DNA from 2 places in the Sporosarcina sp. P25 genome. Region 1 is predicted to be linked to the other one. Evidence: predicted binding sites of a transcription regulator. Region 1 holds the regulator's gene; the other holds the start of a gene.

The links. Region 1 encodes CtsR, which represses protease genes until heat stress. Its sites were predicted from a motif close to ATGGTCAATAAAGGTCAAACA; they were not measured.
Region 2: the regulator CtsR is predicted to act here: its motif matches at 2,442-2,462, upstream of clpP (ATP-dependent Clp endopeptidase proteolytic subunit ClpP).

What each region holds. Positions count from the first base shown of each region.
Region 1 covers NZ_PDYV01000002.1:252,350-256,762, forward strand. The annotation lists gene CSV70_RS02970 (hypothetical protein) at 60-257, shown strand; gene CSV70_RS02975 (biotin transporter BioY) at 387-986, shown strand; gene bioB (biotin synthase BioB) at 986-1,987, shown strand; gene CSV70_RS02985 (CtsR family transcriptional regulator) at 2,348-2,818, shown strand; gene CSV70_RS02990 (UvrB/UvrC motif-containing protein) at 2,830-3,381, shown strand; gene mcsB (protein-arginine kinase McsB) at 3,371-4,413, shown strand, end outside.
Region 2 covers NZ_PDYV01000008.1:90,801-95,213, reverse strand. The annotation lists gene CSV70_RS09025 (gluconeogenesis factor YvcK family protein) at 1-147, shown strand, start outside; gene whiA (DNA-binding protein WhiA) at 189-1,115, shown strand; gene CSV70_RS09015 (HPr family phosphocarrier protein) at 1,164-1,421, shown strand; gene clpP (ATP-dependent Clp endopeptidase proteolytic subunit ClpP) at 1,761-2,357, opposite strand; tRNA gene CSV70_RS09005 (tRNA-Arg) at 2,590-2,661, shown strand; gene CSV70_RS09000 (arsenic transporter) at 2,911-4,203, opposite strand; gene CSV70_RS08995 (ArsR/SmtB family transcription factor) at 4,194-4,413, opposite strand, start outside.

The DNA of each region.
Region 1 (4,413 bases):
TAGAGAAATTGTGGCATATATGATAAAATACAAGAATCAACTCAAAAAGGTGAGGAATTATGCGATTCTTTAAATACTCATTTCCAATCGCTGTTCTTGTAGGTACACTTGCTTGGATTATGATAGGCAACAGTTACGAGGAAGTTGCTTATGATATGCGTGTGTACATTACGATAGCGGCTGCTATATTTAGTGGATTAATCTCAAGTGTTTTGTTTCGAAAAGAAAAAGAAGAACAGATTGATGAGAAGAAGTAGACTGTCAGCGTGATGCTGCAGTCTTTTTTTGTCTACTTTTATTGGTTAACTAAATAATAAATTATGTTGACAATAAATGAGTTAACCGATATTATTTGTGAGGTAACTAATATAAAAAGAGGTGTCGTAATGACAATAGCAACAGAGAGACGACCGGTAAGTAGATTTAGCGCATTAACTATTGTCTACAGTGGGATGTTCGCAGCGTTAATGATGATTGGAGCGAATATTACATCCTTCGTGCCGTTTTTAGTAGTTGGTGGAGTACCCATCACATTGCAAACATTTTTCGCAATCTTATCAGGACTATTACTTGGCAGTCGTCTAGGTGCGTTATCGATGACGGTTTATATGTTAATAGGGCTAGCGGGCGCGCCGGTCTTCGCTAAATTTTCTGGAGGCTTCGGTCAGATCTTGAGTCCGACGTTTGGCTTTATTCTCACATTTATTCTGATCGCTTATGTAGCGGGAAAGATTGTAGAGCGAAAACACACCATGTCTGCTTTTATTACCGCAGCATTGGTCGCTACAGCAATCAACTATATACTAGGCACAAGTTGGATGTATTTTGCGTACAAGATGTGGGCTGCTGCACCCGACGTGTTTACCTATAAGATTGCTTGGCTATGGATGATGCCTCCACTGCCGAAAGATTTAATTCTTGCTGTATTGTCAGGCGTATTCGCGTTTAGAATGTCAAAACACTTGAAAGTGAGGCGTACGTTATAATGAACTACCAAAGATTGGCTACACAAGTACTTGAAGGTTATGTATTAACTGATGAGGAATCACTCGCAATATTAAATAGCCCAGATGAAGATTTACTATTATTACTGCACGCAACGTATTCAATTCGATCGCATTATTTTGGAAATAAAGTGAAGTTAAATATGATCATCAATACGAAATCAGGATTATGTCCAGAAAACTGTGGGTATTGCGCACAATCCATCATTTCAAAAGCACCTGTCGAAAAGTATGCGATGATGAAATCGGAAGAAATACTAGAAGGTGCAGAACGTGCTGCTGCTAATAAAGCGGGCACCTATTGCATTGTAGCAAGTGGACGGGGACCGCGTGACAGTGAACTGGACATTGTCATTGAGTCTGTTAAACAGATTAAAGAGAAACACAAAGGCATGACGGTATGTGCTTGTCTAGGTATTTTGAAACCAGGACAAGCGACTCGTTTGAAAGAGGCGGGAGTCGATCGCTACAACCACAACTTGAACACTTCTGCAGAGCATCACGAAAGTATTACTACATCGCATACATACGATGATCGGGTAAATACTGTAGGACTTGCCAAAGAAGCAGGCATATCTCCATGTTCAGGTGTCATCGTCGGCATGCGTGAAACAAAGCAAGATATCATCTCCATGGCGCGTAGCCTAAACGAACTGGATGCAGACTCAATACCTGTAAACTTCCTGCATGCAGTGGATGGAACTCCATTAGAAGGGACATCAGAACTGGAGCCACGTTACTGCTTAAAAGTCCTGTGTCTGTTCCGCTACATTAATCCTAGCAAAGAAATCCGCATCTCAGGTGGACGTGAAGTTAATCTAAGAAGCCTACAACCACTAGGCCTATACGCTGCGAACTCTATCTTTATCGGCGATTACCTCACAACAGCTGGCCAAGAAAACGATCAAGATCAAAAAATGCTTGAAGATATGGGCTTCGAAGTTGACTTGGAACCTTTGAACAAAGAACCCATCACTATTTAAATAAAATGAATAAAATTATTTGTATACTTTGTGACTGAAGACAATCCACTATAAGGATCTGTTCTTCAGTCTTTTACTATTCGTTTAGAATACACTATAGAAAGATTACAGTAGTTCACCATAAGTAGAAAGTACCCGTCTGGAACGTTGGACAACGGTGCTAACCTATCCGCCATGTTTTTGTCTCAAGACTAATTGAATAATCATTAGCTAAATGTGGCAACCTAGCAATAGGTTTTCTTTCGACGTAATAAGGTATACATATAAACAAATGAATTGCATCCCACCTAATTTCTGCGATACAATCAAGTCAAAGATAGTCAAAGTCAACTAGAAGATCGAGCGAAATGAGGTGACGAGATGCGTAATATTTCTGACATTATAGAAGGATATTTGAAGTCGATTATAGAAGAGGAAGATAGCGCTTCTATTGAAATCAAAAGAAATGAGATTGCCGAGAAATTCCAATGCGTACCATCACAAATCAATTACGTAATCAAAACCCGGTTTACAGTCGAAAGAGGCTACGCCGTAGAGTCTAAGCGAGGGGGCGGGGGCTATATCCGGATTTACAGGGTACGTACCAACTCCCGAAAGGATTTACTTGAACAAGCGTTGGAGATTTTAGAGAGTGAAGCGTCTTCTACTATGGCGGAAGATGTCATCATCCGTTTAATTGAAGAAGAAGTCATTACAGAACGTGAAGCTAAGTTGATGCTTGCTGCGGTGGGCCGTGCTACTTTGCGTTATATGTTACCTGAGCGGGATGCGTTACGTTCGCGTATTCTTCGCGCCATGTTAGTTACATTAATTTATGAAGAGATAGAATGAGGTGAATCTCAATGCTTTGTGAAAACTGTAAAGAACGACCAGCTACTGTAGTGTTTAAACAAGAGACCTTAAATGATAAAACTGAGCGCCATTTATGTGATAAATGTGCATTTTACTCGCAAACATTTTCATTCAGTCCGGATCAGGAACCGTTATCAATTCAACAATTTTTAGCACACTGGTTGGGCGGATCAGAATTATTCTCAGAACAAAAAGCCGATGAGAGATTACCGGATGGTCCGAAATGTCCGAATTGTGATTTGACCTTCCATCGTTTCCTTGACATCGGAAAGTTTGGTTGTGCTACATGTTACGTGGCATTCAGCGGACAGCTACCAAGGTTGTTTGCTAAATTGCATAATGGGCATACCCAACACCGCGGAAAAATTCCGGTTTCCCTTAATGAGCGTTTTGCTTTAAAGAAAAAACTAGAAGATATCCGTACGAAAATGCAGCAAGCTGTAGAAAATGAACGATTTGAAGAAGCGGCAACTTTGCGGGATGAGGCGAACCAGTTGAAACAGCAACTGTCCGACGGGGGTGATGATCAACATGTCATTTGAAAAATTCTTCAAACAAGAACTGACGGGTTGGATGGTGGCGGAAGGTGAGCATGCTGACATTGTCTTATCCACAAGAATCCGGCTAGCTCGTAATTTACAAGATCATCTATTTCCTATAAATGCTTCACAAGAAGATGCAAACCGTGTAAGCCAAACGTTGAATCAAGCAGTCGAGACGATGCAGGATCACCACTTCACAGGCACCACGATGAAAGATTTGTCACCACTTGAAAGACAAATTTTAGTCGAGAAACACTTGGTCAGTCCGCAATTGATCAATCCTAAAAAACATGGATCGGTTTTGCTGTCGGAAGATGAAACGATCAGTATTATGGTGAATGAAGAAGATCATATTCGCATTCAATGTATTTATCCAGGCTTTCAAATAGATCAGGCATATGAGCATGCTGATCAAGTGGATAGCGAACTGGAAGTGAATTTGAACTATGCCTTCGATGAAACATTCGGCTATTTGACAAGTTGTCCATCTAACACAGGTACAGGAATGCGCGCTTCTGTCATGATGCATTTACCTGCATTAACTATCACTAAGCAAATCGAGCGAATTATTCCTGCGATATCAAGGCTTGGAATGGTCGTACGTGGAAGTTACGGAGAGGGCAGTGAAGCGCTAGGCAATATTTATCAAGTTTCCAATCAAATTACACTTGGCAAATCAGAAGAGGAAATACTGAAGGACTTAGGGAGTATTTCAAAGCGTTTGATTGCGCATGAAAAGAAATCCCGTGAATTATTATTGGCTAAGTCAGAAGTTCACTTAGAGAATAGATTATTTAGAGCACTTGGCACACTGACTCATTCGCGGATTTTACCATCAGCGGAGGCGGCAAAATGTTTGTCTGACGTCCGTTTGGGTATTGATTTAGGTATCATTGAAAATATTGATATGAACATTTTGAATGAATTGATGATTTTCATGCAACCAGGTTTTCTCCAACAATACGCGGAGACAGAGTTAACATCTGATGAACGAGATATTCTTCGTGCACAATTATTCCGGGATCGGCTAGG
Region 2 (4,413 bases), on a different contig from region 1:
TGGCTTGTGGAGAATGATTTGGAGATGCTACAAGCACTAGTGCCTGAGGTATTTGTACAAGAGATCGCGACCATTAACGATGGGACGATTATGCATAAAACGATGGAAGTGTCAGATATGTTGATGCGTTATATAGAGAGAACGTAGAAGGCGGATAGATATGAAAATCGCCGAAGAGGGGGAATATCATGTCTTTTGCATCTAAAACGAAAAAAGAACTGACGCAGATTGAGACGGATGATTGCTGTACGAAAGCAGAAATTGCGGCATTCATACGGATGAATGGTGTTATGTCTTTTTCAAATAAACAACTTAGTCTTGATGTTCAAACGGAAAATGCCTCTATTGCGCGTCGTCTGTATTCAAATGTGAAGGCGTTATATCCATATAAAGTGGAATTGCTTGTACGCAAAAAAATGCGTTTAAAGAAAAATAATGTCTATATTTGCCGGATTCGTGATGGAGCCAAGCACTTGTTGGAGGAACTATCCATCATGACGCATGACTTCCAAATGATTAATACGATCGATCCACAGCTCATTGAAAAAGACTGCTGTGCACGCGCATACTTACGGGGAGCTTTCCTGGCAGGAGGTTCCGTTAATAACCCGGAGACGTCTTCTTATCACTTGGAAGTCTTCTCGAGCTATCAAGAACATAGTCAATCACTTGTTGAGTTGATGAACCATTTTCATTTGAACGCAAAATCTATTGAACGTAAAAAAGGATTTATCGCGTATCTAAAAGAAGCAGAAAAAATATCCGATTTCTTAGGCATCATCGGTGCACATGTATCCCTTATGAAGTTTGAGGATGTGCGGATTATGCGGGATATGCGCAACAGTGTGAATCGGCTAGTGAATTGTGAAACCGCGAATCTGAATAAAACGATCGGTGCGGCACAAAGGCAAGTAGAAAATATTAAGTTGATTGAGCGCACGATTGGGTTAGATCAATTACCGGAACGTCTGCAAGAGATTGCTCAATTACGTGTTACTCATCAAGATGTGACGCTAAAAGAGCTAGGCGAGCTGGTAACGGGTACTCCGGTTAGTAAATCGGGTGTCAATCATCGTTTGCGTAAGATTGAAGAAATCGCAGATCGATTACGGTAAATTATTAGTAGATCCTTCTTAAGAAGAGGAAGAAAAGGAGCACACAATATGGTAGAAAAAACAGTGAAAGTAGGAATTAAACCTGGTTTGCAAGCGAGGCAGGCGGCATTATTTGTACAGGAGGCCAATAAGTATACGGCTGATATTTATTTGAAGAAGGATAATCGTCAGGTGAATGCGAAGAGTATCATGGGGATTATGAGTTTGGCGATTGCGAAGGGGACGGAGATCACGTTGATTACAGACGGGATTGATGAAGATTTGGCTCTTCAGAATTTGGCTGAGATAGTGGAAGATGAGCAGTAAGTTGAATAGGGGTGGCGATGACCTTGTGGGGTTTCGTCATCTTTTTTTGTTTTTGGCTTAGTGAGGGAAGCCGTTGATCTGCGTTTTAGGCGGACGCTTTCCTGCGGGCATGGCTTGAGCCTCCTCGTCACTGCGTTCCTGCGGGGTCTCAAGGCTCATGCTTTTCCCGCGGGAGTCGCCGCCTAAAACACAGATCACCTAGTTTACGTTTCTTTCTGGAGTTAGAAAGCCGGTACATTTGTTTGGTAAAGATTAATCCTAAACCCAAATCCATATAAGAATACAAAATAAAAAGGTTGTCACGGAAGGCCATTTGGCTTTCCGGACAACCTATGGTTATTATTTCTTTTCGATTTCGTTGCGTTCTAGAACGTGGTCGATTAGGCCGTATTCTTTAGCGCGTTCGGCAGTCATGAAGTTATCGCGGTCTGTATCTTTTGCGATGACGTCGATTGGCTGACCTGTGCGATCTGAAAGGATTTGGTTTAGTTTTTCACGTAGGTGCAAGATGCGTTTTGCAGCAATTTCGATCTCAGTTGCCTGACCTTGTGCGCCACCTAGTGGTTGATGGATCATTACTTCTGCGTTTGGCAAAGCGTAACGTTTACCTTCTGTACCAGCTGTTAGCAAAAATGCACCCATAGATGCTGCCATCCCTACACAGATTGTGCGGATGTCTGGTTTGATATATTGCATTGTATCGTAGATTGCCATACCTGCTGTGATACTTCCACCTGGGCTGTTAATGTAAATGGAGATATCTTTTTCTGGATCTTCAGCTTCCAAGAATAGCAATTGTGCAACGATAGAGTTTGCCACGTTGTCGTCACTGCCGCTCCCGAGCATGATAATACGATCTTTCAATAGACGAGAGTAGATGTCGTACGCTCGCTCACCACGGTTTGTTTGTTCAATAACTGTAGGAATTAGATTCAATTAGACTTCCTCCTTTAATCACTTCATAATATTCGTTCCGTTGAAATCATTTCGTATTTCAACTATAACTGTATTTTACCTATTAAGGTCAACAAAGGTCAAATCATTTGCCTTAAAAATACACATTGCTTTTCATTATATTCTACGATATAATGGAAGATGTCTCTTACAGAAGAAAAGCTTTTTTCTGTAGTCGAGTAAATTATAGTTAAAGCTTGATACTACACGTTTAGTCCTCGTGGTGCAATGGATAGCACGCAAGCCTCCGAAGCTTGAAATGTGGGTTCGACTCCCGCCGAGGGCATCATAGTGAAGCGTTTGAACAGTTCGCATTTTGCGATCATGTTCAAACGCTTTTTTATGTTCGGATTTCTATTGCTCACGACTTTCTATTCTACATTTTCCCCGCATAGACCTTCTTTTAAACTTCATTGTTAAATATCTCTTGGCAGTCTTTAGTCTCGTATGGGTATTCCACAGTCAGAAAATGTTCTTTCTCTTGCGTAAAATGAGGGGAGACAAACAGGCTTTCTTTGTCTAACTGACAATCATTTTAAGAAACCGAAAGCCACCACCATAACCCCGTCAGCGTAATGAGAAGTGTAGGCACGGTCAATACAACACCTACTTTAAAATAATATCCCCATGAAATGCGCACACCTTTTAACGATAGCACATGCAACCAAAGCAACGTCGCAAGCGATCCGATCGGTGTCATCTTCGGACCTAAATCAGACCCGATCACATTCGCATAAATCAAAGCTTCCCGAACATTAGGCGGAACCGAGGCATCCTGGATCGCTAACGCATCAATCATCACAGTCGGCATATTATTCATGATCGACGACAGGATGGCTGCGATAAAGCCCATGCTAATCGTTGCAACATACAAGCCATGACTTGATGTCCACTCGATCAAGCCTGTCAATATAGACGTTAATCCTGCATTGCGCAACCCATAGACGACTACGTACATCCCGATGGAAAAGAATACGATAGCCCATGGTGCTCCTTTGATGACCGTTTTAGTCTGCACCGCTTCGCTCGTCCTCGCGATCAGCAAGAATACGATCGCAATGGAACCCGCGATGAAGGAGACGGGTAAACCTAGTGATTCGCTTATGAAGTAACCGAACAGTAATACGCCGAGTACTACCCAGGAAATGCGGAACATTTTATGGTCCCGTATCGCGCTGGCGGGTGTTCGCAACAACTTTTCATCAAAACGTTTCGGTATAGATTTACGGAAATACATATACAATACGAGAATACTTGCGCCGAGACTGAAGAAGTTCGGGACAATCATCCGGCTTGCGTATTCAGCGAAACCGATACCGAAGAAATCGGCAGAGACGATGTTCACGAGATTACTAACGACAAGTGGCAGAGAAGTAGTATCCGCAATGAATCCCGACGCCATGACAAAGGGTAAGATCATCTTTTCTTTGAAATCAAGTGCACGCACCATTGCGAGGACAACGGGAGTGAGTATTAATGCGGCCCCATCATTAGCAAAGAAAGCCGACACACCGGCGCCAAGTAGGATGACTAGTAAAAACATTCGCACGCCGCTTCCTTTTGCAAAGCGCGCCATATGTAATGCAGACCACTCGAAAAATCCAATTTCATCGAGGATCAATGAAATGATAATCAGCGCGACGAATGTCAATGTAGCATTCCATACGATAGATGTTACGTCGATGACATCAGTAAAACTAACAACGCCCGCAAGTAGAGCGAGAACTGCCCCAGCGATGGCAGACCAGCCGATCGATAGGTTGCGTGGCTGCCAAATAACAAAGACTAGTGTGAGGAGAAATATAAGAGAAGCTAGTATTATTTGCATGGGTTCTCCTCCTTGCTACATTCAATAGTAGGAACCGGTAATAGTTTCAATAATTCCAGTAATAACAAGTAGCGGGGATGGGAGCTATTAAGTGACCAATATACCCAGCGTCCGCGTCGTTCATTCAGTACGATTTCATCACTTTTTAGTCTGTGCATATGCTGACTAATTGCAGGTTGTGATACATCTAGTAGAGTATTTAAATCACAA